DNA from 3 places in the Nocardiopsis mangrovi genome. Region 2 is predicted to be linked to each of the others. Evidence: riboswitches for the same ligand, from Rfam matches in the RefSeq annotation. Region 2 holds a riboswitch; each other region holds the start of a gene.
What was found. Region 2 has a riboswitch for S-adenosylmethionine ahead of thrC (threonine synthase). Riboswitches for the same ligand answer to the same signal wherever they lie in the genome.
Positions count from the first base shown of each region.

Region 1: another riboswitch for S-adenosylmethionine. It lies ahead of ACFO4E_RS06440 (aminotransferase class V-fold PLP-dependent enzyme); the one in region 2 lies ahead of thrC (threonine synthase).
Region 3: another riboswitch for S-adenosylmethionine. It lies ahead of ACFO4E_RS19795 (ABC transporter substrate-binding protein); the one in region 2 lies ahead of thrC (threonine synthase).

Region 1 is NZ_JBHSFQ010000004.1:149,085-158,469, forward strand. Features, by position in the region: gene ACFO4E_RS06415 (primosomal protein N') at 1-830, shown strand, start outside; gene ACFO4E_RS06420 (hypothetical protein) at 895-1,059, opposite strand; gene ACFO4E_RS06425 (nucleotidyltransferase domain-containing protein) at 1,402-2,193, shown strand; gene ACFO4E_RS06430 (DinB family protein) at 2,358-2,918, opposite strand; gene ACFO4E_RS06435 (SAM-dependent methyltransferase) at 2,977-3,759, opposite strand; gene ACFO4E_RS06440 (aminotransferase class V-fold PLP-dependent enzyme) at 3,969-5,324, opposite strand; SAM riboswitch class IV at 5,396-5,521, opposite strand; gene ACFO4E_RS06445 (DUF3870 domain-containing protein) at 5,797-6,171, shown strand; gene ACFO4E_RS06450 (CaiB/BaiF CoA transferase family protein) at 6,223-7,494, shown strand; gene ACFO4E_RS06455 (acyl-CoA dehydrogenase family protein) at 7,583-8,773, shown strand; gene ACFO4E_RS06460 (nitroreductase/quinone reductase family protein) at 8,936-9,385, shown strand, end outside.
Region 2 is NZ_JBHSFQ010000010.1:101,102-110,486, reverse strand. Features, by position in the region: gene ACFO4E_RS12925 (septum formation family protein) at 1-80, opposite strand, end outside; gene groL (chaperonin GroEL) at 723-2,348, opposite strand; gene ACFO4E_RS12915 (ubiquitin-like small modifier protein 1) at 2,678-2,956, opposite strand; gene thrC (threonine synthase) at 3,042-4,307, opposite strand; SAM riboswitch class I at 4,320-4,461, opposite strand; gene ACFO4E_RS12905 (alpha,alpha-trehalose-phosphate synthase (UDP-forming)) at 4,820-6,259, shown strand; gene ACFO4E_RS12900 (GrpB family protein) at 6,339-6,905, opposite strand; gene ACFO4E_RS12895 (S8 family serine peptidase) at 7,051-8,355, opposite strand; gene ACFO4E_RS12890 (DUF3263 domain-containing protein) at 8,665-8,934, shown strand; gene otsB (trehalose-phosphatase) at 9,040-9,385, shown strand, end outside.
Region 3 is NZ_JBHSFQ010000021.1:1,396-10,780, forward strand. Features, by position in the region: gene ACFO4E_RS19785 (hypothetical protein) at 1-849, shown strand, start outside; gene ACFO4E_RS19790 (GAF and ANTAR domain-containing protein) at 960-1,742, opposite strand; SAM riboswitch class IV at 2,061-2,181, shown strand; gene ACFO4E_RS19795 (ABC transporter substrate-binding protein) at 2,273-3,373, shown strand; gene ACFO4E_RS19800 (ABC transporter ATP-binding protein) at 3,370-4,512, shown strand; gene ACFO4E_RS19805 (ABC transporter permease) at 4,512-5,411, shown strand; gene ACFO4E_RS19810 (ABC transporter permease) at 5,404-6,273, shown strand; gene ACFO4E_RS19815 (hydantoinase/oxoprolinase family protein) at 6,270-8,399, shown strand; gene ACFO4E_RS19820 (hydantoinase B/oxoprolinase family protein) at 8,396-9,385, shown strand, end outside.

The DNA of each region.
Region 1 (9,385 bases), on a different contig from region 2:
CGCTGGCCTGCTCGTCCTGCCGTGAGCCCGCGCGGTGCGAGTCCTGCCAGGGGCCGCTGGCCCTCCGCAGCGCGCACGCCATGCCGTACTGCCGCTGGTGCGGGCGGATCTCGGGCGGGTGGGCGTGCGGGTCCTGCGGCGGGACCCGGCTGCGCGCGGGCGTGGTCGGCGCCCGCCGCACCGCCGAGGAGCTGGGGCGCGCGTTCCCGTCGCTGAAGGTCCGCACTTCGGGCCGCGACGACGTCCTCACCCGTGTGGACGGCCGTCCGGCTCTGGTCGTGGCCACGCCCGGGGCGGAGCCGGTCGCCGATGGCGGCTACACGGCGGCGGTGCTGCTCGACGGCTGGGCGCTGCTGGGCCGCGCCGATCTGCGGGCGGGTGAGGAGGCGCTGCGCCGCTGGCTGAACGCCGCCGCTCTGGTGCGCGCCGCGGACGACGGCGGGGAGGTGGTGGTGGTCGCCGACGCGAACGTGCCGGCCACGCAGGCGCTGATCCGCTGGGATCCGGGCGTCTTCGCCGAGCGGGAGCTGGCCGACCGGCGCGAGCTGGGCTTCCCGCCCGCCGTCGCCATGGCGTCGGTCACCGGGGGCGCCCCGCACGTGCGTGAGCTGCTGGACGCGCTCCGCCTCCCCGATTCGGCGGAGCTGCTGGGACCGGTACCGGTGCCCCAGGGGGGTGAGGACGACCGCACCGAGCGCGCGCTGCTCCGGGTGCCGCGTTCGCACATCCGCGGCCTGACGGCCGCCCTGAAGGCCGCGGCGTCGGCGCGCAGCGCCCGCAAGGACGAACACCTGACCCAGGTCCGCATGGACCCGCTGGAGGTCGTCTGACCGCCGGCTGCCGGGCCCCGGATCCCGGCGGGGTTCGGACGCCCCGGCGGCCGCCGGCGGACGCTCACAGCTCGTCGACACGGCCGTCGAACGCCGGCCGTTCCGCGGCCGGGACGGTGGTGGCGGCCTGGTCCCGGTGCCGCGTGTCGCGCATGCGGATCGCCGGGCCCTCCGTGCCTCCGACGCGGCCTCCGGAGGCCATGGCGTAGGTGCTCCGGAGGCACCTCATGCGATCGCCGCGATCCTCTTCCGCGATTCCGCCGGGCCCGCCGCCCACGCCCGCAGCCGGTCGCACACGGCTGTGAACCGCGCGCCTTGGTCCGGATGGTCCGGATGGTCCGCGATCGAGCCCTGCCGTGCTCTCAGCGAAGGGCACAGGCCGGTGGTCGGTGAACGGGTTCGGCCGGAAACGGCATCCAGGCGAACGGCCGCCCCTGGACCGGACGATGTCGGGAACGCCCGGAAAACCCGTCGCGGCCGGCGGGCGGTGCGCGGTACGTTCGACGACTTCCCTGCCGCGGGAGGTGCCCGGCGCGAGGCCGTCGCGTCCGGATGGGAAAGGACTCCGCGGATGAGGCATTCGAGCCCGGAGCACGCCGCGATCGCCGAGCGGGGGACGATCCTGCGCTGCCAAGTGGGTTCGGGGGTCCACGGGATCACCGTCGCCGGGCAGGACGACCGCGACGAGATGGGGATCTGCGTGGAGCCCCCGGAGTACGTGGTCGGCCTGCGCTCCTTCGAGCAGTACATCTTCCGCACCCAGCCCGAGGGGGTCCGCTCGGGGGCGGGCGACCTCGACCTGACCGTGTACTCGCTGCGCAAGTGGCTGCGCCTGGCCTTGGACGGCAATCCCACGGTGCTGCTCCCCCTCTTCGTGCCCGAGGAGGAGATCGTCGCCGCGACGCCGCTGGGCCGCGAGCTGCGCGCGTCCGCGGAGCGCATCCTGTCGCGCCGGGCCGGGCACCGGTTCCTCGGCTACCTGCGCGCCCAGCGGGACAGCATGCTGGGGCGGCGCGGCGGCCGGCACACCAACCGCCCCGAACTGGTGGAGGTGCACGGGTTCGACGTCAAGTTCGCCTACCACATGGTGCGGCTCGGCGTGCAGGGCGTGGAGATGCTGGAGACCGGCCGGGTCACCCTGCCGATGCCCGACCCGTGGGCGACGTGGCTGCGGGAGCTGCGCCGCGGCGAGCACACCATGGAGGAGGCGCTGGAGGCCGCCGCGGAGATGGAGGGGAGGCTGACCGGCCTGGTGCGGACCTCGCCGCTGCGGGAGCGGCCCGACGAGGAGTGGGCCGACCGGTGGCTGGTCGACGCCTATGCGCGGGCGTGGCGGCGGGAGGCCGGAGCCGTCCCCGCCTAGACCCGGGTTCGCGGGGCCGCCCGCCGGCCCGTATGCGGGCGCCGCGACCGGGCCGTTCGGGCACCGCGCCCGGCCCGATTCCGCGTGCGGCCGGCTCCGGTCCCGTGAACGGGCTCGGAGCCGGCCGCACGCGGCAAGGGCGGGTCCGGGATCACACCCCCGGCTCACACCGGGTCGGGGACGCGGGCCGCGTCGGGTGCGAGGCGGGCGCGGTAGAGGTCGCGCATACAGGCGACCTCGGCGCCGTGGTGGATGATCTCGCGGTTGACGTGCAGCGCCAGCATGGCGAACGGGAAGTCGGCCCACTGCGGGGGCTCGGCCTCGCCCACGGGCGCGGCGAGGCCGTCGATGTCGACGCCGCGCACCCCGGCCCGCCAGAGTTCGTAGCCGTCGTGCAGCCGGGTCAGCGCCTCCTCGGCGCTGCCGGGCCAGGGGGCATCGGCCAGGTCGAGCGTGCGGTCGCCGAAGTGGCGGTTGACGCGCAGTTCGAGGACGGCCACGACGATGTGGCCGAGCCGCCAGGCGATGGTGGTGAAGGGCGGCGGGACGGGTTCGGGCCACTCCCAGTCGGCGGCGAAGGAGCCGTCGGGGCGCGGCCGGACCGACCAGCAGCCGTCGACCGGCTCCCAGAAGAACTCGTCGTCGCCAAGGCCCCGGAGGCGGGGCCACAGCGTGGTGTCCCAGTGGAACTCCAGCTGGGCAAGTATCTCCCCGGTCCAGTTCATGCCGTCTCCTCCCCCCGGCGCCGGAAGGTGCCCGGCGCGTCCCGCGTGGGCGGCGGGCTCAGTCCCTGCGCCCGACGCCGGCCAGCACCCCGGTTCCCTCGGCCGTGACCTCCTCGTCAGGGTAGGGCCACCAGGCGAGGTCGGCGAGACCGGGCTCGATCACCGTGAACGGCTCGAACACCGCGGCCGCGAGTTCGCGGGAGTGCGCGTCGGGTGCGGGGGCGGTGCCGGAGCGGTCCGGGGAGACGCGCTGGGCGATGGCGACGTGGCTGCCGGGGCACAGGACAGCGTGCAGGGCGCGGACGAGGTCGTGCGGGAGGTGCGGGTCGCCGCCGTGCCCGAGGGCGAGGGGGGCGGTGTCGGTGAGCAGGACGGCGACGGGGGCGCCGAAGTCGATGAGCCCGCGCGCTCTGAGCCGGGTGACGATCAGCTCGGGGCGCATGCTCTCGACGGCCACGGTGGGGACGGCGGCGCTTCCGGCGGGCGGCGTGGTGCCGTGCAGGGAGACGGCGGTGTCGGTGTCGACGTAGACGACGCGGGCGTCGGGGTCGTGGGCGCGCGCGGTCTGGGCGATGCCCTCACCGGCGGGCAGCCGGGATCCGAGGTCGATGAACTGGCGGATGCCGGCATCGGCGGCGAGGTAGCCGACGACGCGGCGGAGGAAGCCCCGGCGGGACTGGGCGAGCCGGGCCGGCGGAGCGGTATCGGCGCCGCCGGACGGGTCGGGGCGGGAGGGCCGGGAACGGGCGCGGTGGTCGCTGATGCGGATGACGCGCGGCGTGGGGATATCGGCGAGGGGCTGGTCCTCGCCGATGTGCAGTGCCCGCCGCTTGTCGGTCACGATGCGCCCCCCGGGCCGTCGCCGGTGCCGGGCGGCGCCGGTCGGCCGCGCGGGGGCCGTGCCCCGCGAGCGAACGTACGCCGCCCCCCATTAGCGCCCGATGTTACCGGTCGTGAGTGATGTGTTTCACCATTGAATTATTTAACGGTGTCGAATGCAACCTTTACGGAGAAGATCGCGTTTTGACCGTTTTGTAGATTTATGACCCTTTATGCCGGAGTTCCCGGAAGGACATCGGGGAAGCCGCGGCCGTCGGGCACCGGGGCGATGCGCCCGTCGTCGTCCTCGTACTCCCAGCGGGGCCCGCGCGCGGCCAGCTCGGCGACGGCCCCGATCAGCCGGTCGACGTGCTCCTCGGTGGTCCCCAGCCCCAGGCTCGCCCGCACCGCCTGGGCGTGTCCCTCGGGCAGCAGGCAGCGCGTGAGCAGGTGCGCGCAGAACAGGCCGTCGCGTACCCCGATGCCGTACTCCGCCGACAGCGCCGCCGCGAGGAGGTCGCTGGGCAGCCCGTCGACGACGAAGGACACGATGCCCACGCGCGGGTGGCCGGCGTCCCACAGGCTCAGATCGCGCACCGCCGGAACGGCGGCCAGCCCGGCCCGCAGCCGGTCCAGGAGCGCCTGCTCGCGGGCGTGCAGGGCCTCCTGCCCGGCCGCGGTCAGCGCGTCGCAGGCCGCGGCCAGGGCGACCGCCCCCAGCACGTTGGGGCTGCCGGCCTCGTGCCGGGCCGGCAGGTCGTTCCAGCGGACGTCGTCCTCGGTGACGTTGCCGGTCGCGCCGCCGCCGGCGAGGTAGGGGGTGGCGGCCTGGAGCCAGTCGGTGCGCCCGGCCAGCACCCCGGCGCCGAAGGGGGCATAGAGCTTGTGCCCGGAGAAGGCGACGTAGTCGGCGCCGGTGTCCTCCAGGCTGAACCGCCGGTGGGGGACGAGCTGGGCGGCGTCGACCGCGATGCGCGCGCCTGCGGCGTGGGCGACGGCGGTCAGCTCCTCGACCGGCCAGATCTCGCCGGTCACGTTGGAGGCCGCGGTGACGCACAGCAGGCGCGGCCCCTCCGGCGCCGACCGCAGTGCCTCCCGTGCCGCCTCGACGGCCGCGGCCGGGCTCTCGGGCAGCGGCAGCCGCACGACGCGCCCGGCCCTGCTGCCGCGGTGCTGCCAAGGCAGCAGGCTCGCGTGGTGCTCGCCGGCGAACACCACGACGGTGCACTGGTCGGGGATGGAGCGGGCCAGCAGGTTGAGGGCGTCGGTGGTGCCGCGGACGAACACCACCGCGTCGTTGTCCCGGGCGCCGAGGAAGGCCGCCACCGTGCGCCGAGCGCGCTCGTAGGCCGCCGTGCTGACCTGGGAGTGGAACCCGGCGCCCCGGTGCACGCTGGCGTAGTAGGGCAGGGCGTCGCCGAGCACGTCGCGCACAGCGGTCAGACACGGGGCGCTGGCGGCGTAGTCGAAGTTGGCGTAGTCGACCTCTTCGCCGGTTACCAGCGGGATACGCACGCCGGCCCCGACTACGGCGAGGCCGGCGGTGGGGAGGGGATCGATGGTCGGGTTTTCGGCGACGGCAGTCATGGTGGCACCTCCAGGGCCCTCAGGGACCCCGGGAGGAGCGCACAGCAGCACTGCGGCTCCGGACCGGACGGGGTCCGCGCTTGCCTGACACGGTTACGAAGCGGTCGTGTCTCGACCTGGTCCTCACCCGGGGCACCCCACCGCGGAAGGAGGGTTGCCGGCCAGCAAGCCGGGGCTTGACGCTGGCGCTCATGACCTGCGGTGGACTATATCGCACCCGCCCGGAACCCACGCAACCCGGGCACCCGGGACCCCCGATCGAGCGTGCCTGTGGGCCCTGGAGGCGCCCCGCAGGCCGAGCGGGAGGCGCCGCGGGGCGGATCGGCGGGGGGAATTGACAATGGGCGGAGCCCATCGGTGATACTGGCCTCGTCTGCCCTCCCGCTGAGGACGCCCGGCTCTTCCCGGCCGCCCTGCCAGGCGCGAGACTCCAGCACACCGGAGTTTCACGCTGCCCAATGGAGGGGGACCCGTGCGCCGTCCCGATCGCACATCCGAGCTCTTGCAGGACCCCGATGTGGTCCTCGTCTCCGGCTACGCCCGGCTTCCCGACGGCGTGGCCAGCCACGCGCAGTACGAGCGCCTGGGCGTGGTCCTCGCGGTGAAGCTGTCCGACGGCCGCATCGTCGCCGCCGACACCACGCTGCTCACCGACCTCGCCAAGGACTTCTTCCGCGCCCTGGTCGAGGGGCTCTCGGTGACCTCCGACCTCGCCGAGATCGTCGAGCGCGTGCAGACCCGCTACGCCGGGCAGTCGGGCGCCGCCCTCACCACCGCGCTCCGCCGCTGCCTGGAGACCTACCACCAGCTGCGCGAAGGGGCCGCCGCACCCGCGGACCGGCCCTGACGCGCCACACCGGCTCACAACCGACCCCCAGCGGAGACGAGGAGCGCACAGGTGGAGACGACGAACGACGACGCGGCGGGCGGCGGCGCGGTGCCCCCGTCCGGCACGCCCCCGCCGCTGGCGGGGGTCCGGGTCACCGACCTGTCCCGGGTCCTGGCCGGGCCGTACGCGACCATGCTGCTGGCCGACATGGGCGCCGAGGTGGTCAAGGTCGAGCACCCCGGGCACGGCGACGACACCCGCGCCTGGGGACCCCCCTCGGCCGGGGGCGAGGCCGCCTACTACCTCGCCGTCAACCGCGGCAAGCGGAGCCTTGCCGTCGACGTCAAGGACCCCGACGGACTGGCCGCGGTGCGCGAGCTGTGCGCCGGCTCCGACGTGGTGGTCCAGAACTTCCGGCCCGGCGTGATCGAGCGCCTCGGGCTGGACCACGCCGCCGTCTCCCGGCGCAACCCCGCCGTGGTCTACTGCTCGATCACCGGGTTCGGCCCGGGGCACACCCCTGAGGGCCGGCCCGGCTTCGACCTCATCGTGCAGGCCGAGAGCGGGCTGATGGCCGTGACGGGCGACGCCGACGGGCCGCCCGCCAAGGTCGGGGTCGCGATCACCGACGTCCTCACCGGACTCAACGCCGCCGTCGCGGTGCTCGGCGCGCTCGTGCGCGCCCGCGCCACGGGCCGGGGCGAGCACGTCACCGTGTCGCTGATCAACTCCGCCCTGTCGAGCCTGGTCAACGTGGCCCAGAACGCCCTGGTGACCGGGGAGGAGCCCGGGCGCTTCGGCAACGCCCACGCCAGCATCGTGCCGTACCAGGCGTTCCCCACCGCCGACTCCGAGATCGTGATCGCCGCGGGCAACGACGCCCTCTACCGGCGGCTGTGCGAGGTCCTGGACCGCCCCGACCTCGCCGCCGACGCCCGGTTCGCCACCAACCCCGAGCGCGTCGCCCACCGCGCCGAACTCGTCGGCGAGATCAGCGCGACGCTGCGCACCCGCCCCGCCGCGGCCTGGACGGGCCTGCTGCTGGAGGCCGGGGTCCCGGTGGGCCGCGTGCGCGGCGTGCTCGACGCCGTGCGCACCGCCGAGGCCGCCGGCGACGACGTCCTGCTGGCCACCGACCACCCGCTCGCGGGGCGGCTGGAGACGGTCCGCGCGGGGTTCCGGACGGACTCCGCGCCGGCGGGGGCGGCCGGGGCACCGGCCGCCCCTCCCCCGCTGCTGGGCCAGCACACGTCCCGCGTCCTGGCCGAACTCGGCCTGCCCGCCGATCGGATCGACGCGATGCTGGCGCGCGGGGCCGCCTACCAGCACGGCGTCGAGTGATCCCGCCCCGGGCCACCGCACCGCACCGCGCCCCCATCCGCATCCGCTCCGACCGCAGGACACCCGGACCCGAAAGGACCACCACCCCATGAGTGAGCCGCGCAAGGCCGCCGCCCCCGACCCCCACGACTTCCTCGCCGTGGACGGCACGCTCTCGCCCGAAGAGCGCGACATCCGCGACACCGTCCGCGACTTCGCGGCGCGCGAACTGGTGCCGCGGGTCGCCGACTGGTTCGACGCCGGGACCATCCCCGACCCGCGCGGCCTGGCCAAGTCCTTCGGCGACCTCGGCGTGTTCGGCATGCACCTGGAGGGGTACGGCTGCGCCGGGGCGGGCGCCGTCGCCTACGGGCTGGCCTGCCGCGAACTGGAGGCGGCCGACTCCGGGCTGCGCAGCTTCGTGTCGGTCCAGGGGTCGCTGGCCATGGCCGCGATCCACAAGTTCGGCTCCGAGAAGCAGAAGGCCGATTGGCTGCCGCGCATGGCCGCCGGGGAGGCGATCGGCTGCTTCGGGCTCACCGAGCCCGACTCCGGCAGCGACCCGGGCTCCATGCGCACGCGCGCCCGCCGCGACGGATCCAACTGGGTGCTCGACGGCACCAAGATGTGGATCACCAACGGGTCGATCGCCGACGTCGCCGTGGTGTGGGCCGCGACCGACGACGGCATCCGTGGGTTCCTCGTCCCCGCCGGGACGCCGGGGTTCACCGCCAATGTGGTCCACCGCAAGCTGTCGCTGCGCGCCTCGATCACCGCCGAACTCGTCCTTGAGGGCGTGCGGCTGCCCGCGGACGCGCTGCTGCCGGGCTCGCGCGGCCTGGGGTCCCCCCTGTCGTGCCTCAACGAGGCCAGGTACGGGATCGTGTGGGGAGCGGCGGGGGCGGCCCGCGCCTGCTATGAGGCCGCCCGCGACTACGCGCTCACCCGCGAGCAGTTCGGGTCCCCCATCGCCGCCTTCCAGCTCACCCAGCGCAAGCTGGCCGACATGCTGGTCGACGTCAACCAGTCCGCGCTGACCGCGCTCCAGATCGGGCGGCTCAAGGACCGGGGCGACTGCCACCGCGACCAGGTCAGCTTCGGCAAGTTCGCCAATGTCGCCGCCGCGCAGCGGGTGGCGCGCACCGCGCGGTCGGTGCACGGCGCCAACGGGATCACCCTGGAGTACCCGGTCCTGCGGCACATGCTGAACCTGGAAACGGTGGCGACCTACGAGGGGACCGAGGAGATCCACGCCCTGAGCCTGGGCCAGGCGGTCACGGGGATCTCCGCGTTCCGCTGATCCCCGTGACCGCGGGGCCCGGCGCCGCGCGGGCGCCTGTGCGGCCGGGCCGGAGCGACCGCAGGTGGCGGCCCGCGGCGCGCCGCGCCGCGGGCCGTTCCGGCTCGCGGCGCTAACACCACAAAGCACAATATGGTGAGGAGCCGAACGAGGGAGATGCCGATGGGCAACGAAGCCACTCACTTCCGGATGACGAAGCTGAGGCGCACCGCCAACGCCGTCCTGGGAGGCTTCATCCGGTACGGGGTCGGCCCGTCCCGGGTGCAGCTGCTGACCACGCGCGGACGCAAGTCCGGCTTCCTGCGCACCACCCCGGTCGCCCTGGCCGAGACCGAGCAGGGCCGGTTCCTGGTCGCCCCGTACGGCGTGGTGGGCTGGGTGCGCAACATCCGCCGCGACGGCTTCGCCACGCTGCGCCACGGCGGGTGGATCGAGCTGGTCAGCGTCGTCGAGGTCGGCCCGGAGCGCGCAGCCCCGGTACTGCGCGAGTACGTGCAGGATCCGGGCACGGCGCTGGTGGTCGCCCCCTACTTCGAGGCGTCGCCCGACTCCCCCGTCGAGGAGTTCGAGAAGGAGGCGGCCGCCCACCCCGTCTTCGAGATCATCCGCAGC
Region 2 (9,385 bases):
GCGTCGAGCGTCTCCTGGAGGGCGGCGCCGCAACCGCTGAGGGAGACCATGGCCCCGACAGCGGCGAGTCCGATCAGCATGCGGACATTAAAAGGCTTGGACATCGGGAAAACTCCATTGAGGGGAGCGGGGAATGGGGATATCAGTGAACGTATCAGCACGCATCCGCAGCTCGAACATTTTGCCCCATGGATGAGGTTTATGTCCAGGTCAGACCGGGGGAAGATTTTCGGTAACGCTGCGAACACGTTCGGGATTCCCGAGCGGCAATGCCTGTACCCTCAGGTTTTCGCGCGCCTGCGCCACCGTACGGTTGCGTTTCCGTTGCCGTATCGCAACCCCTTCAGAGCACTCTCAGTGACATCCCGAAAAAAGGGCATCGGGGGAAAGCAGTGCGACGCACGGAACACCGAAACGGTTCCATGCGTCTTCGACATGCGGCCAATGACACATTCGCGTAGCCCGCATCAGGCGGACGGCGGAATGGCGGGCGCGGGAATACGAGAAAAGCAGCCGACACACGGGAGAACGGCCCGCGTCGGCGCGGTGACGCGCGGGCCCCGGGACCGGCACCGCCGCGGCGCTCCGCCGTCCCGCCGGCCCGCTGCAAAGGAGCGCCCGGCCGCGGACACGAGCAAGGGCGGCCCCGCAGGGGACCGCCCTTGTCGTCGCAGGTGCTGCTGTTCGCGTACCCGGACCTCAGAAGACCTCGACAGGAGGGCTTAGAAGTCCATGCCGCCCATGCCGGCGTCCGGGGCGGCCGGGGCGGCCTTCTCCGGCTTCTCGGCGATGACGGCCTCGGTGGTCAGGAACAGAGCGGCGATGGAGGCCGCGTTCTGCAGCGCGGAGCGGGTGACCTTGGTCGGGTCGATGACGCCGTCCTTGAACAGGTCGGTGTACTCACCGGTGGCGGCGTTGAGGCCGACACCCGGGTCCAGGCTCTTCACCTTCTCCGCGACGACGCCGCCCTCAAGGCCGGCGTTGATCGCGATCTGCTTCAGCGGCTCCTCGATGGCGCGGCGCACGATGTCGGCACCGATGGCCTCGTCGCCCTGGAGCTCCAGCTTCTCGAACGCCGGGACGCCGGCCTGGAGCAGCGCGACGCCGCCACCGGGCAGGATGCCCTCCTCGACCGCGGCCTTGGCGTTGCGGACGGCGTCCTCGATGCGGTGCTTGCGCTCCTTGAGCTCCACCTCGGTGGCGGCACCGGCCTTGATGACCGCGACACCGCCGGCCAGGCGCGCCAGGCGCTCCTGGAGCTTCTCGCGGTCGTAGTCGGAGTCGGTGCGCTCGATCTCGTTGCGGATCTCGTTGACCCGGCCGGAGATGGCGGTGGCCTCGCCGGCGCCGTCGACGATGGTGGTCTCGTCCTTGGTGACGACGACCTTGCGGGCACGGCCGAGCATGTCGAGCTCGGTGTTCTCCAGCTTGAGGCCGACCTCTTCGGTGATGACCTGGCCGCCGGTCAGCACGGCGATGTCGCCGAGCTGCGCCTTGCGGCGGTCGCCGAAGCCCGGGGCCTTGACGGCGACGGACTTGAAGGTGCCGCGGATCTTGTTGAGGACGAGGGTCTGGAGCGCGCCGCCCTCCAGGTCCTCGGCGATCAGGACCAGCGGGCGGCCGGCCTGGAGGACCTTCTCGACAACGGGCAGCAGCTCGTTGTTGTTGGAGATCTTGGAGTTGACGATGAGGATGTAGGGGTCCTCGAGGACCGTCTCCATGCGCTCGAGGTCGGTGGCGAAGTAGGGCGAGATGTAGCCCTTGTCGAAGCGCATGCCCTCGGCGAGTTCGAGCTCCAGACCGAAGGTCTGGCCCTCCTCGACCGTGATGACGCCTTCCTTGCCGACCTTGTCCATCGCCTCGGCGATGGCGTCGCCGATCTGGGTGTCGCTGGCGGAGATGGAGGCGGTGGAGGCGATCTGCTCCTTGGTCTCCACGTCCTTGGAGATGTTGGCCAGCTCGTCGCTGATGCGGGAGACGGCGGCCTCGATGCCCCGCTTGAGGCCGACCGGGTTGGCACCCGCGGCGACGTTGCGCAGGCCCTCGCGCACCAGGGCCTGGGCGAGGACGGTGGCGGTGGTGGTGCCGTCACCGGCGACGTCGTCGGTCTTCTTGGCGACCTCCTTGACGAGCTCGGCCCCGATCTTCTCCCACGGGTCCTCGAGCTCGATCTCCTTGGCGATGGAGACACCGTCGTTGGTGATCGTGGGGGCGCCCCACTTCTTCTCCAGCACGACGTTGCGGCCCTTGGGGCCGAGGGTCACCTTGACGGCGTCGGCGAGCTGGTTCATGCCGCGCTCAAGGCCGCGCCGGGCTTCCTCGTCGAACGCGATCAGTTTGGCTGCCATAGACTTCTTGTCCTCCCGAGACCGGGCTGGTACGCGTGGGAACGAGCCGATGCCCGCGACGGACGGCCCCGGCTCGCCCCGGCAACCCGTCTGCCGGAGACCGCGGCCTCATCGTCTCGATCCGGAGTTAGCACTCCTCATCTCAGAGTGCTAAGGCTCCCATTTTTAGCACTCTCCATGGTCGAGTGCAAACGACCTGTGCCCGAATTCGCCGGGTGATCACCCGCAGGTCAACCCGGCCCCCGAAGCCGAAACCCGCACCCCCGGGACGGGCCCGGGGGATGCGGGTGGGGGTTCGGCGGCGCGCCCCGGCGCCGCCCGGGCGGGGCTCAGCAGCCGCCGGCGACCGCCGGGATGATGGAGACCTCGGTGCCGTCGGCGACCGCGGTGGCCAGGCCGTCGGCGAAGCGGACGTCCTCGTCGCCGACGTAGACGTTGACGAAGCGGCGGATCTTCCCGCTGTCGTCGAGGATCCGCGCCCGGATACCGGGGTGGGCGGCCTCAAGGTCGTCCAGCACGTCCTGGAGGGTGGCCCCATCGGCGGTCACCTCGGCCGCGTCCTTGGTGTAGGTGCGCAGGATGGTGGGGACGCGAACACTGACGCTCATGAGCGCATGACTCCTTGTCTTCGTGAACGGGCGCCGGCCCGCCCGGACGGGGCGGGACCGGGCCGGAAAGGGCGCGGGGGCGGCGTCAGAGCAGCCCGGCGTCCCTGAATGCCTTCAGGGACGGCTTGATGGTGGCGGTCACCCCGGCCTCGACCGCGTTGAGCGTCTTGAGGCCGTCGCCGGTGTTGAGCACGACCGTCTCGGCCGCGGGGTCGAGGGCGCCCTCGGCGAGGAGCCTGCGCAGCACGCCGGTCGTCACCCCGCCCGCGGTCTCGGCGAAGATGCCCTCGGTGCGCGCCAGCAGCCCGATGGAGTCGACCACCTCGGCGTCGCCGACGTGCGCGACGGCGCCGCCGGTGCGCCGGCAGATGTCGAGCACGTAGGGGCCGTCCGCCGGGTTGCCGATGGCCAGCGACTTCGCGATGGTGTCGGGCTTGACCGGCTGGATGACGTCGTGGCCCTCCTCCCACGCGCGGGCGACGGGCGAGCAGCCGGTGGCCTGGGCACCGAAGATCTTGTAGGGCCGGTCCTCGACCAGGCCCAGCCGGATCAGCTCCTGGAAGCCCTTGTCGATCTTGGTGAGCTGGGAGCCCGAGGCGATCGGGATGATGATCTGCTCCGGCAGCCGCCAGCCGAGCTGCTCGGCGATCTCGTAGGCCAGCGTCTTGGAGCCCTCACCGTAGTAGGGGCGGAGGTTGACGTTGACGAACCCCCAGTCCTCGCCGGCCGGGTCGCCGATCAGCTCCGAGCAGAACCGGTTGACGTCGTCGTAGTTGCCGTCGATGGCGACCACGCGGCCGCCGTAGACGGCCGCCATGATGACCTTGCCCTCTTCCAGCCCGGCGGGGATGAACACGCACGAGCCGAAGCCGGCGCGCGCCGCGGCGGCGCCGACCGCCCCGGCGAGGTTGCCGGTGGAGGAGCAGGACAGGGTGCGGAACCCGAAGGTGCGGGCGGCCTCGACGGCGATGGCCACCACACGGTCTTTGAAGGAGTGGGTGGGGTTGCCGGAGTCGTCCTTGACGTGCAGCGTGCGCATGCCGAGCTCGGCGGCGAGGCGGTCGGCGCGGACCAGGCGGGTGAGGCCCGGGTTCATGTTGGGCAGCTCGGCGACGTTGGCGGGCACCGGAAGCAGTTCGGCGTAGCGCCAGATGCTGGCGGGCCCGGCGGCGATGGACGCGTGGCTGACCTCGCCGAACTCGTAGGCGACCTCAAGGGGGCCGAAACAGAACTCACACGCGAAGCGCGGAGAGAGGTCGTAGCGCTCGCCGCACTCGCGGCAGGAAAGGGCCACTGCGGGGCCGAAAGGGCGGGCGGTGGTGGCACCAGGGCCGGTGGCGGTCATCGCCATGCGAGGCGTCTCCCCTCATCTTCCCTGTGAGCCGATCTGGCTCCAGGACGGAGTTGGCACCTGCCCCGGCCGCCCCGCAATTTCCGCGGAATCGCACGCCGAGATGGTTGCCGGGGCTTCGCAGGGCCGTTCCCTCCACCCCTCTGGATGAGCAATATGAAGTTGTCGGTGATCCGCTCGGGATACGTTCGCCACTGTAACCGACTCCCCACCGGCTCTGCCATCCGGGGGCGACCGCGATGGCGGCGCGCGGGCCGCGGCCGCCCGGGCGCGTCCGGGCCGCCGCACGCCCGTCCGGGGCGCGCGACGCCCTGGGGCGCACCGGATGCGCGCCGCGGCGCCGGCTCCGTATCCGGGCGGACACGCGCGGACATCTCGGCAGGTTTGGGTTCCACTGTGACGGGCGAGACCTATGACACCTTCCCGTACACCCACCCGGCCCCGCCCGGCGCCGGAGGCGGGTGGTCAAATGGGAGCTCGGCCCGGACATCGTGCGAGAGGTGGACGATCAGGTGGACAAGGCACAGATCCTCGTCGCATCCAACAGGGGACCGGTGTCCTTTTCGATCGACGACGACGGCGGGCTCCGCCACCGGCGCGGCGGGGGTGGGCTCGTGTCCGGCCTCAGCTCGGCCGCCGCCCAGGCCGACACGCTCTGGGTGTGCGCGGCCCTGTCCGACGCCGACCGCCAGGCGGCCGCCCGCGCGCCCGAGGGCCGGCTCGACCGGGCCGGGTTCGACGTGGGCGGCACCAGCGTGCGGATGCTCGACATCCCCCCGGCGACCTTCGCCAACGCCTACACCTCGGTCGCCAACTCCACGCTGTGGTTCGTCCACCACATGCTCTACGACACCCCCAACAAGCCCGGCTTCGGCGCCGGCTTCCGCGCCGAGTGGGCCGACTACCGCGCCTACAACGCCGCGTTCGCCGAGGGGCTGCTCACCGGCTCCGCCGACAACGCCCGGGTCGCCGTGCAGGACTACCACCTGGCCCTGGTGCCCCGCATGCTCCGCGGCCGCCGCCCCGACCTGCGCATCTCGCACTTCTCGCACACCCCGTGGGCGCCGCCGGAGTACTTCCGGATGCTGCCCGCCGACATCGGACGCGAACTCCTGGAGGGCATGCTCGGCGCCGACCACCTGGGCTTCCTCAGCCGGCGCTGGGCCGATGCCTTCTTGCGCTGCTGCGAGACCTTCCTGCGCGCCGACGTCGACTGGGCCAAGCGCACCGTCGAGTACGGCAGCCGGGTCATCGGTGTCGCCGTGCACCCCCTGGGCGCCGACGCCGACGGGCTGCGCGAGCGGGCCGCGGCCGACGACGTCGCCGAGCGCCGCGCCGCGCTGCGCGAAAGAGTCGGCGACCGCCGGCTCATCGTCCGGGTCGACCGCACCGAGCTGTCCAAGAACATCGTCCGCGGCCTCGACGCCTACCGGGAGATGCTCCGCGACCACCCCGAATGGCACGGGCGCGTCACCCACCTCGCGTTCGCCTACCCCAGCCGGGGCGACGTCCCGGAGTACCGCGAGTACACCGAATCGGTGCTCCGGGTGGCCAAGGAGATCAACGAGGAGTTCGGCACCGACTCCTGGACTCCGCTGATCCTTGAGGTCAACGACGACTACCCGCGCTCCCTGGCCGCCTACCGGCTGGCCGACGTGCTGCTCGTGAACCCGATCCGCGACGGCATGAACCTGGTCGCCAAGGAGGGGCCGGTGCTCTCCGACGACGGCTGCGCCCTGGTGCTGTCGACCGAGGCCGGGGCCGCCGACGAACTCGGCGCACACGCCCTGCTGGTCAACCCCTACGACGTCAGCGAGACCGCGCGGGCGCTGCACACCGCGCTGGAGATGCCCGACGCGGAACGCCGCGAACGCGGCGCGCACCTGGCCGAGAAGGCCACTGCGGTGTCGCCGCAGCGCTGGTTCGGCGACCAGCTGCGCGCGCTCGGCTGACGTGTCCGTGCCGGCTCCGGCCCCCCCCGATGGCCCCGCGCGGGGCCGTCGGCGGCGCCGGACACCGCGCGCGAAGGGGTCAGGACCGCGACATGATGTCGTCGATGACCGGCGACTTCGCGTCGGCGTAGTCCTGCACGCTCTCCCACCGCCGCTCGGCGAGCCCGCGCTTGGCGGCGGCGTAGAGCTCGTGGTCGCCGGGGTGGGTGCGCAGGTGGTCGCGGAAGCGCAGCATGCGGGCGGCCTCGGCCGAGCCGGCCCCGAGCACGTGCAGGTCGATGTTGACGTCGGGGCCCTTGAACAGCCGGCGACCGTCGCCGCCGGTGTCGCGGTCGACCAGCGTGTACCCGGCGCCGGCCAGGGGCGGCAGGTAGGCGTCCTCGTCGGCGGGATGGGCGACCAGCAGCAGCAGGTCCACGCACGGCGTGGCGGTGAGCCCGGGGACCGCGGTCGAGCCGACGTGCTGGAGGTCGAGCACGGCTTCGCCGAGTGCTTTGCGGATGCGCCCGGCTTCGCGGAGGAAGAGGAAGGGCCATTTGGCGTCGTAATCCGCGACGGGCACGCGGCCGTCGACCAGCCGCCGGCCGACCAGGGGCCGGGCGGCGCGGTCCTGGCCGCGGAGGGGCAGGGAATCACTGGGGGACATATCGGACAAGCTTTTCGCCCGGCGGCCCCTCCGTCAAGCCCTTGCCGCACCGGCTCCCGACGCGGCGGCCGGTCCCGGTGTCCCCTGGCGAAACGGCGGCGATCCGGCCGGGACGCGCCGGGGCGGGGCGGGGCGGGGCAGAGGCTCAGCGCTTGCGCCGGGACCCGCCGCGGCGGCGGTGCCCGCGGGGGGCGGCCGCCTGCGGGCCGGATCCGGTATCGGCGGCCGCCCCGGCCTCGGCCCGGCGCCGCCGCGACGACAGCCCATAGGGGTCGGCGGTCGAGCGGCGGACCAGGAGGGTCGCGGTCGCGGCCAGCAGGAGCGCCAGCACGGCCGCCCCCGTCCACATCGCCCACGGTGGGAGGAAGGGGTCGTCGGCCGCGGCGGCCAGGTCTTCGTCGTAGAGGGGGATGTCCTCGGCCGTCGTGCCCGCCGCTTCCAGCGCACCGGGCACGTCGAGCAATCCCGCGCCGTATCCGGGGCCGCCGCCGTCGGAGGGCGCGGCCGCGCCCTCGATCAGCGCGCCCGCCACCTGGCCGGGCAGCAGCTGGGGGTGCTCAGCGCGGACGAGCGCCGCCGCCCCGGCGACGAACGCGGCGGCGGGGCCGGTGCCGTCCGCGGTCGTGTAGCCCTCCCCTGCCTCCAGGACCTCGACGCCCGCACCCGGTGCGGCGAGGGTCACGGAGTCGCTGCGCGGGGAATCGGCGGTGAGCAGCAGGTCCTCGTCGAACGCGCCGACGGTCAGAACGGGGCCCGGGCCGGAGCCGTCCTCGTCGGCGCCGCCCCCCGCGGTGTCGCCGGTCGCGGCCGCGGGGGCCGCCGCGCCCGAGCCGGCGGCGGGGACGACCACCAGCACGCCCCGGCGGGCGACGGTGTCGATCGCCTCCTGCACGCCGGGGTCGGCCGCGGCGCCGTCGGCGGCGCTCTCGGGGAGGGTGATGACCTGCACGCCCTCGCCCGCCGCGTAGCGGATGCCGTCGGCGAGAGCGGCGGCGGTGTCGACCGCCCCCGGGTCGGGGTCGCCGGCACCGGGCTCGACCCGCACCGACAGGATGTCGGCGGCCGGGGCGACCCCGATGATGCCGCCCGTGAACTCGCGCCCGTGCCCGCTGGCCGCGATGATGCCCGCCGTCCCGGTGGAACCGCCGTAGCCGTCGTCCCCCGGGGCGCGGTCCTGTCCGGTGAAATCGCGACCGATGGTGACGGTGTCGCGTAGGTCGGGGTGGCCGTCGTCGACTCCGCTGCCGAGGACGGCGATCGTGATCCCCTCCCCGGGGGTCTCCCCGGCCGGATCGGCGGCGCCGACCGCGGCCATGCCCCACTGGTCGACGCGCAGCTCGGCGCCGGTGTCGCCGGCCGCGGGCGGGGCGAGTACGACGGCGAGGGCCGCGGCCGCCGCGGCCGCCCCCGCGGCCCGTGCGGGACGCGTCCCGGCTGCGGATGTGCGCATGGCGGTGGACCCCCGTGACGTATCGTCGTCAATGTCGAATACAGTGCGGCCCCGACCAGGCCGTCCAGGCGCGAACGCGGGCCATTCTCGCATGTACCGCCGCATTGGGTGATCCACTGTCGGGGGCGTGCGCCGGCGGCGGGACACGAGGACAGGTAACTCTAACCGCGGGGGGCGATCCTCCTGCTACTTCTCCTCAGCGCCCCCGCCGAGTCGCTACCATGAGTCGCGCCAATCCGGACGAGGAGGCGCCCAGTGTCAGATCCCGGGCTATTTGATCGAGAACCGTCCGATTTCTCCGCGGATGCGGTGACATCCGCACAGGAAACCGGCCTCGAAGACCGCGAACAGCGCATCCTGGCCTTCGAACGCCAGTGGTGGAAGTTCGAGGGCTCCAAGGAGCAGGCGATCCGCGACGAGTTCGGCCTCTCCCCCACCCGCTATTACCAGCTGCTCAACGGTCTCGTCGACCGTCCTGAAGCACTCGCCTTCGACCCCATGACCGTCAAACGACTCCGCCGCCTGCGCGCCGCCAGGCGACGCCAGCGCACCGCCCGCCGGCTGGGTATCCAGCTTTAGCGCGCCACGGGACCCGGCAGCCGCCGCCCCGCGACCCGCAACGAGGGCATAGCAGACACATACGCGCACGAGCGGATATACCAACCGAGCGAGAGACATCCACCCATGCCTCTGCCCGCACCCCGGTCCGGCGCGGCCTCCGCCGCGCTGGACCGGATCGTGGAGCGGCCTTCGGGCGCGCTCCTGGCCTTCGACTTCGACGGCACCCTGGCGCCGATCGTCCCCGACCCCCGCGACGCCCGTGCCCTACCGGGCGTCACCGACGCCCTCGCGGCCCTGTCGTCGCTGGTCGGAACGGTGGCGGTCATCACCGGGCGGCCGGCCGCCGCCGCGGTGGAGTACGGCGGCCTCGACCGGATCGGCGGCGTGGTGGTGCTGGGCCACTACGGCCGCGAGCGCTGGGAGGACGGCCGGCTCACGTCGCCCGGCGGGCCGCCCGGCATCGACCTGG
Region 3 (9,385 bases), on a different contig from region 2:
GAGGACCTTCCCGCCGACTGGACGCTGAAGCCCGAGGTCGCCGGTGCCTCCGGGCCGGACAACGCCTGGGCGGTCGGCCCCACGGTGGACGGCGTCAGCGCCATCCACTTCGACGGGACGGACTGGACGCCCTACGAGATGGACGCCGGGCTGACCCCCAACGACCTCGACGTCCTCGCCGAGGACGAGGCGTGGCTGATCGCCGAGGACGCCGTCGGCGACACCCGCGCGGTCCGCTTCGACGGCGAGATCTGGCGTGACTGGACGTCTCCGCCCGCCGGCGCCAACCAGGCGATCGACGGCGCGGACGGCGACACCGTGGTCGCGGTGGGCTCGACCTCCGACGCCCAGCCGCTCGCCGCGCTCTACAACGGCACGGAGTGGACCGACCTGGAGGTCCCCGAGGTCGAACTGCCCTCGGAGATCGCCAGCGCGACGTTCAACGACGTTCTGGTGCGCGCCGGTGACGACATCACGGCCGTGGGCTACGTCCACGACCTCAACGATGACGACATCAACGAGTACTGGCCGCTGACGGCGCACTACGACGGCGAGAGCTGGGACGTCACCGTCGACCAGGACCGCAACGCGAGCCTGGAGGCGATCGAGGACGACGGCTCGGGCGGCATGTGGATCCAGGAGGAGTCCTGGGACCCGACCTTCGTGCACCACGACTCCGCCGGGACGGTCACCCGCGACACGCCTGAGATCGAGAACTACGACCTCAGCGTCCGCGACCTCGCCCTCGTGCCCGGCACGCAGGCGGTCGTGTCCGTCGGCTCGTCCTACGACGAGGGCGACCCCGATGTGCCGACCGGCTACGGGGTGGTTCTCGCCTCGGGCCTGTAGGCCGGCACCCGCGTCCCCTCCCGCCGGCAGGGCGGGCGGGGGCGGCGGGCGCGGAGGGGTCCCGGCCGTTCCCTCGGCCGGGACCCCTCCGCGCTGCGGGGCCGGGTCGTTCAGGCGGGCTCGGCGGAGTCCGCCGGGGCCGGTCCCGCGAGCGGGTCCCCGGTCTCGGCGTCGCCCGGCGGCGCCGGGGCCGGCACGGCGCCGGCGCCGGTCACGCGCAGGGCGACGTCGCGCAGCTTGGTGTTGGTCTGCATGGAGGCCCGCTTGAGGACGTCGAACGCCTCGGCGTCGCTGAGCCGGTGGCGCTCCATCAGGATGCCGACCGCCGCCCCGATGTCGTGCCGGGTCGCCAGGCCCGCGCGGACGGCGGCCTCGCGCTCGGCGGAGGCGATGGCGACGGCGGCGTGCGAGGCGAACACCCACCCCCTCTCCTGGGCGGCGGCGTCAAAGGCGGCGGTCCGCGTGGCGTACATGTTCAGCGAACCCAGCGACCCGTCGTGGGTGAACAGCTCGAACCCCATCATCGAGCCGATCCCCAGGGCCAGCGCCGGCGCCCGGTAGGCGGGCCACCGGTCCTCCCGTGCCATGTCGTCGACGCGGACGGCGCGCTCCCCGCGCGCGGCGGCCAGGCAGGGGCCCTCGTCACAGTCGAACTGGGCCCGGTCGGCGGCACGGGCGAGCTCCCCGGTGGCCGCGGCGGTACACAACGCGCGGCCGGGCCGGTCGGCCATGAGGATCCCGGCCTCCTCGCATCCGTCGAGCGTGTGCACGGCCAGCCGGACGATCGCGTCCAGGACGTCGCGGACGGAGTCCTCGGAGAGCAGGTCGCGCGCCATCTCGGCGAAGACGCGGGGGTGGTCGCGCGCCGGCGTCTCGTTCGCGGGATCGTGCACGGCCTCGGCTCCTCGGCTGCCCTCGCCCGCGGGTGGGGCGAACCTGGCGCCCCGACTACCCACGACCCCGCCCGGTACTCGCGGCCGGGCGGCCGCCTCCGCGGGGCCGTCCTGGCGCGCCGCGATGCGCGCGGGTCGCCCCTGTGACACCCTGCGGTCGAATGATCTCCGCAGTTCGGACCCTGTACCCCGGTGCCGGAGCGGCGCTGCGGGGGACGGGGGAGGCGGGCGGGCGCCGGCCGAACCAGGGCGGAGTGTGCGACAGGGCACCCGACCTCCAAGAGTGGAAATGTCGGGATTCTCTGTTATGTTGATCTTCGTCACGAGTTCCAGCGACAAGCCCCGGCTGGCTGGACGGCAACCCTCCTCCGCGGCGGGGTGCCCCGGGTGAGGACATGGCCGTGGCCGGTGCCGAAGGCATCGGCGGCAAGCGCGGAGCCCCGCCACCGGCAGCGGGCCCCGACCCCCGGCGCAGGGCGCTTGCCGCCGCTGCCCCCGGCCGCCGAGAAGTACAGGCGAAGGGACGCCCGATGCAATCCACGACTCGACGCAGGGTCGCACTCACCTCCGGCGCGGCGACGTCCGCGCTGCTCCTGCTGGCCACGACCGCCTGTGGCGGCGTGGACACCTCCGGCGGCGGCGGGGGCGGCGACGAGATCACCGTCACCGCGTTCGCCGGCGAGTGGGGCAGCCTGTTCGAGGAGTCCTTCGTCGCACCGTTCGAGGAGGAGACCGGCATCACGGTGAACGTGGTCACCGGTGCCGACGCCGACTGGCTCACCCGGCTGCGCGCCGCCAAGGGGGAGAACCCGCCCTTCGACGTCGTGGCGCTCACCTCGGAGACCTTCCACCAGGCGGTCAACAACGACGTTCTCGAACCGCTGGACACCACCCGCCTGGAGCACTGGTCCCAGCTCGACCCCGTTCTGGTGGAGCAGTCCACCGTCGAGGGCTCCGCCTACGGGGCGCCGCTGACCACGGGGTCGCTGGGGCTGCTGTACCGCACGGACGAGATCGACGAGGCCCCGCAGGACTGGACCGACATCTTCAACGAGGAGTACTGCGGCCACATCGCGCTCCCGCCGCTGACCTACAACGCCGGCCTCCAGTTCTTCTCCGCCCTCGTCGCGCAGAACGGCGGCACGCTCTCGGAGCCCGACGCCGTCGACCGCGCCTTCGAGGACCTGGAGAAGCTGAAGGACTGCGTCTCGGCCTACCCGGCCGACGCCGGGACCGTGGCCACCACGATCCAGAACGGCGACGCCTGGATCGTGCCGTTCTGGGACGGGCGCGCCTTCGCGATGGAGGCCGAGGGGCAGCCGATCGGGTTCAGCTACCCGACCTCCGGCGCGGTGGGCGCCCTGACCTCCTACTACATCCCGGCCGGCAGTGAGAACACCGACGCCGCCTACCGGTTCCTCAACTACCTGACCTCCGCCCAGCACCAGAAGCCGTTCGCGCAGGGCACCTTCTACGGCGGGGGCAACGACTCCATCGAGTACGACCCCGAGTTCACCGCGAAGGTGGAGTACGGGCCCGAGGTCTACGAGGGCTTCACCTGGGTCGACTACGACGCGGCCACCCCCAACCTCAACGAATGGCAGCAGCGGTGGAACGAGATCTTCCAGTGAGCGGTCCCGGTGACGGGCCGGCCGGGGCCGATGGCGAGCACGTCGTCGTCGAGCGGCTGACCGCGGGCTACGACGGCACCGGCGTCCTCGACGTCGACCGGCTGGCCATCCGCCGCGGCGAGTTCCTGTCGATCCTGGGCCCCAGCGGGTGCGGCAAGACGACCCTGCTCAACTCCCTCGCCGGGTTCGTGCTGCCCACCGGCGGCCGCATCACCATCGACGGGGCCGACCTCACCGACGTCCCCCCGCACCGGCGCGGCCTGGGCATGGTCTTCCAGAGCTATGCGCTGTTCCCGCACATGACGGTCGCCGAGAACGTGGCCTACGGGCTGCGGGTGCGCCGGGTGGAGCGCGCCGAGCGCATCGAGCGGGTCACCGAGGCGCTGCGCCTGGTCGGTCTGGAGGACTACGCCCGGCGCCGCCCCCGGCAGCTGTCCGGCGGCCAGCAGCAGCGGGTCGCCGTGGCCCGTGCGCTGGCCACCCGCCCCGCGGTGCTGCTGCTCGACGAGCCGCTGTCCAACCTCGACGCCAAGCTGCGCCGCGAGATGCGGGTCGAGCTGCGCGAACTCCAGCAGCGGCTGGGGATCACGATGGTGTTCGTGACCCACGACCAGGAGGAGGCGATGTCGTTGTCGGACCGCATCGCCGTTCTCAACGGCGGGCGGATCGAGCAGCTGGGCACCCCGCAGGAGGTCTACGCGACACCGGTGAGCCGGTTCGTGGCGGAGTTCGTGGGCGCGGCCAACGTGATCGAGGGCGTCGCCGACGGCGACGGCGACCTGGTCTCCGGCGAGGCGCGGGTGCGCACCGGCCTGGCCGGGCTCGCGCCGGGCCGGGAGACCGTGGTGGCGCTGCGGCCGGAGAAGGTCGCGGTCGGCACCCGCGAGGCGGCCGCACCCGGCGGCGCGGGGCGGGGGTCCGCCGACGGCGTGCTCGTCTACCGCGCCTTCCTGGGCGACGCCTGGCAGGCGGAGATCGAGGTGGCCGAGGGCGTGTCCCTGGGGGCCCGCACCGCCGCCGAACCGCCGCCCCCGGGCACGCGGGTGACCGCCCACTGGTCGCCCGCCGACGTGATCCGCTTCGCCGGTCCGGAGGACGCCGACGCGGGCGCCGGAACGGCCGGGCGCGGGACCCGGTGATGGCGATCGGCCCCGCCCCCTCCCCCTCCGCGGCGCCGACCCGGCGCCCGCCCCGCACCGGAATGGGCTACGTGCTGCCCGCGGTGGTGTTCCTGGCGGCGTTCTTCCTGGTGCCGCTGGTCCGGGTGCTCTCGCTGAGCCTGCACCCGGTCGACGCGGCCGGCAACCCGCTGCCCGAGTACTCCCTCGTGCAGTACCAGCGGGTGTTCACCGAGGCGTTCTTCTCCGACGCCCTGGTCCGCAGCCTGCTCACCGCGCTGCTGGTCACGGTGGTGTGCGTCGTCCTGGGCTACCCCGCGGCCTACGCGCTGGCGCGGGCGCGGCCGGGGGTGCTGCGCACGCTGATGTTCGTGATCGTGCTGTCCCCCCTGCTCACCAGCGTGGTCGTGCGCAGCTACGGCTGGGTGGTGCTGCTGTCGGCCAACGGCGTCGTCAACCGGTTCCTGACCTCGACGGGGCTGCTGGAACGGCCCGCCCCGCTGCTGACCAGCTACGCGGCGGTCGCCATCTCGGTCACCCACGTCCTGCTGCCGTTCGCGATCATCCCGCTGACCACGGCGCTGGGCGGGATCGACCCCGACCTGCGGCGCGCCTCGCACAGCCTGGGAGCAGGGGCGGTGCGCACGTTCGGGCGGGTCACCCTGCCGCTGAGCGTGCCGGGGATCGCGACCGCCGCGATGATCGTGTTCCCGCTGGCCATGGGCATCTACATCACGCCGCTGCTGGTGGGCGGCGCCAACCAGCCGCTCGCGGGGCTGCGCGTCTACAGCCAGATCACCAGCGTCTACGACTACCCGGTGGCGGCGGCGCTGAGCCTGACGCTGCTCGTCCTGACCCTGGTGTGCGTCACGGCGATGGGCGCCGGGTTCCGGTTCTGGGAGAGGAAGCTGCATGGCTGAGATCGCCGGGGCCCGCGCGGCCGGTGGCGGCCCGGCACGGCCCGCGTCCCCCGTCGCACGGCGCCGCGGCCCCCTGGCGCGCGGCGCCGTCCGGACCGCGGTCGCCCTGCCCGCGGTGCTGGTGTTCGTGTTCCTGGCGGCGCCGCTGGTGGTCCTGGCCATCAGCTCGCTCAACCCCGCCGCGTCGCTGGCGTTCCCGCCCGAGGGCGTGTCGCTGCGCTGGTACGCCGAGGTCTTGGGCTCGCCCGACTGGGGGGTGTCCTTCCGGCTGAGCGGGCTGCTGGTGGCGATGGTGGTGGCCACGACCGTGGTCCTGGGCACCCTCGCGGCCTACGGCCTGGCGCGCGGGACCTTCCCGGGGCGCGGGCTCATCGCCGGGCTGGCGCTGGCCCCGCTGATGGTCCCGGAGATCATCATCGCGCTCGGGCTGCTCTACTACTTCCAGGGGCTGGGCCTGCTCAACACCATCCCGGGGCTGTGGCTGGCGCACTCGGTGGTCGCGCTGCCCTTCGCCGTGCGCACCATCCTGGTCAGCGCCCGCCAGCTCGACCCCGCCCTGGAGCGGGCGGCGGCGACCCTCGGGGCGGGGCGCGCCCGCGTCTTCTGGACGGTGACGCTGCCGCTGCTGCGGCCGGGGATCCTTGCGGGCGCCGTCTTCGCGGCCGTCACGTCGCTGGGCGAGGTCGCGGTCTCCGTCCTGGTGTCGGGGGCCAACACCGTGACCGTTCCGGTGCGCATCTTCTCGGCGGTGCAGTTCGAACTCGACCCCTCGGTCGCCGCGGTGTCCACGCTGCTGATGCTCACGAGCGTCGTCGTGATGGTCCTGGTCGACCGCTTCACCAAGCTCTCGGAGGCACTGTGACCGCCGGCGAAGGCACGACGACCCCCGCACCCGGGGCGCCGGGAGCCGGCGCCGCGGCGGGCGGGGCGCGGGTGGGCATCGACGTCGGCGGGACGTTCACCGACTTCGTGCTCGCGCTGCCCGGGGGCGGGACGGCCCACCACAAGGAGCCCAGCACCCCCGCCGACCCCGCGCTGGCGGTGGCCCGCGGGCTGGCCGCGGTCGTGGCCGCCGCGGGGTTGCGCCCCGGCGACCTGACGGGGATCACCCACGGCACCACCATCGGCCTCAACGCGATCATCCAGCGGCGCGGTGCGCGCATCGCCCTGGCCGTGACCGAGGGCTACCGCGACATCCTGGAGATCGGCCGCAGCCGGATGCCGTCCTCCTTCGACCTGCACGCCGCCAAGGAGGAGCCGCTCGTCCCCCGCGACCGGATCGTGGAGATCCCGGCGCGGCTGGGGCCCGAAGGCGCCGCCCTGCGGTCGCCCTCCGACGCCGAACTCGCCCGCGCCGCCGAGGAGCTGGCCGCGACCGGGGCCGACGCCGTGGCGGCGGTCGTGCTGCACGGGCACACCGACCCCGGGTTCGAGGCCGATGTCGCCGCGCGGCTGGGCGCGCTGCTGCCCGGAATGCCGGTGGTGTCGTCGGCCGCGGTGTGGCCGGAGGTCCGCGAGTACGAGCGGACCCTGGTGGCCTGCCTCAACGCCTACATCCAGCCGCTGATGAGCCGCTACTTCGACCGGTTGGAGCGGCTGCTCGCCGAGCTGGGCGTGCGCGCCCCCGTGCACATCACCGCCTCCAACGGGGGGTCCCTCAGCCTGGCGTCGGCGCGTGCGCGCCCGATCGAGACCGTGCTGTCCGGGCCGGCCGCCGGCGTGACCGCGGCGGCCCGCCTGGGCGCGGCCGCCGGGGTGGACCGGATCGTCACCTTCGACATGGGCGGCACCAGCAGCGACATCGCGGTGACCGTCGACGGGGAGCCGGAGTTCGCCGTCCACACCACGATCGGCGGGCTGCCGCTGATCCTGCCGGTCGTCGCGGTGAGCGCGATCGGGGCGGGCGGCGGCTCGGTGGTGCGCGTCGACGCCCACGGGGTGCTCAAGGTCGGCCCCGAGAGCGCGGGCGCCGACCCCGGCCCCGTGGCCTACGGGCGCGGCGGCGAGCGGCCGACGGTCACCGACTGCTACCTGGCCACCGGTGTCATCGACCCCGGGGCGTTCCTGGGCGGCCGGATGCGGCTGGACGCCGCCGCGGCGCTGGGCGCGCTGGAGCCGGTCGCGGCCGGGATCGGGGCCGGGCGGGGGCGGGAGGCCGCCGAGCGGGCGGCCGACGGCGCGCTGCGGATCGCGACCGCGGGCATGGCGGTCGAGCTCCAGAAGACGCTGGCCCAGCGGGGGCTGGACCCCGGCGACTTCACCCTCGTCCCGTTCGGCGGCGCCGGCCCCACCCACGCCGCCGTGCTGGCCGAGGAGGTCGGCATCGGCGACATCCTGGTCCCGGCGTCGGCGGCCACGCTGTGCGCCCTCGGCGCGGCAGCCGCCGACCTGCGCCGCGACTTCGCGCGCAGCCTGCGCCGGCCGCTGGACGACACCGTGGCGGCCCGCGTCCGCGAGGTCCTGGCCGGGCTGGCCGCCGAGGCCCGCGCATGGCTGGCCGAGCAGGACGGGGCGCCCGCCGCCGACCCGGTGATCTCGCTGTCGGCGGACCTGAGCTATGTCGGCCAGGCGTTCGAGCTGCGGGTGCCCCTGGGGACCGGCGGGGACGCGGCCCTCCTGGACGCGGCCGCCCTGGCCGGGGCGCTGCACGCCGAGCACGAACGGCTCTACGGCTTCCGCGACACCGGGGCACCGGTGCGGGTGGGCACCGTGCGCCTGGCCATCACCGCCCCGCGGCCCGGTGTCACGGCCGGGGCCGCCGCGCGCGGAACGGGAGCGCCGCGGCCCCGCGGCCGGCGCCCCGTGCTGGTGCGCGGCGAGCGGGTGGAGGCGCAGGTGTACGACCGCGCGGCGCTGCTCGCGGGCCAGGCGCTGGACGGCCCGGCCGTCGTCGAGCAGGACGACACCACCGTACTCATCCCGCCCGGCTGGTCGGCCGCCGTCGACGACGCCGGGAACCTGCGACTGCGCGCGAGGACGAGCGAATGAGACTTCCCCCGGTCACGCTGGAGATCATCGGCAACAAGCTCGCGGCCCTCACCGAGGAGATGTGCCTGACGCTTCAGCGCACCAGCCGCTCGCTGTACGTGAAGGAGACAGCGGACTTCTGCTGCGCCCTGGCCGGGCCGGACGGCGCGTTCTCCGCCTACCCGCGCGGGATCGGGGTGTCGGGGTTCGTCGGCCTGAACTGCCGTACGGCGGTGGAGCAGGCGGGCCCGCTGGAGCCCGGCGACGTCGTGATCACCAACGACCCCTACCGGTCGGGCGGGCTGGCCACCCACCTCACCGACATCCAGCTCATCGAGCCCTACTTCCACGAGGGCGAGATCGTCGGCTACGGGTGGGCGTTCATCCACTGCTCCGACATCGGCGGGCGGGTCCCCAGCAGCCTGTCGCCCACCAACGACGAGATCTTCCAGGAGGGGTTGCAGATCCCGCCGGTGCGGCTGGTGCGGGCGGGCGAGCGCGTCCCCGAGGTCGCCGCGCTGATGGCCGCCAACAGCCGCACGCCCGATGCCAACGAGGGCGACCTGCGGGCGATGCTGGCCGCGCTGCGCACCGGGCGCGAGCGGCTGGCCGGGATGATCCGCGCGCACGGCGCCGCCGACGTGCGGGCCGCGCAGTCGGACCTGGTGGCCTACAGCGCCGACCGGGCCGCCGCCGTCCTGTCGGGGCTGCGCGAGGGCACCTACCGGTTCACCGACTTCCTCGACGACGACGCGGTCTCCCCGGTCCCGGTGCGGATCAGCGTGGCCGTCACCCTCAGCGGGGGCGGGCTGCACCTGGACTTCACCGGGACCGACCCGCAGGTCGCCGCGGCGTTCAACATCGCCAGCCACGGCCGCGCCCACGCCTGGATCACCACCCGGGTGCTCGCGCTGATCTGCACCCTGGACCCGCAGATCCCGCTCAACGCCGGGATCATCGCGCCCATCAGCGTGACCGCGCCGGAGGGCTCGGTGGTCAACGCGGTG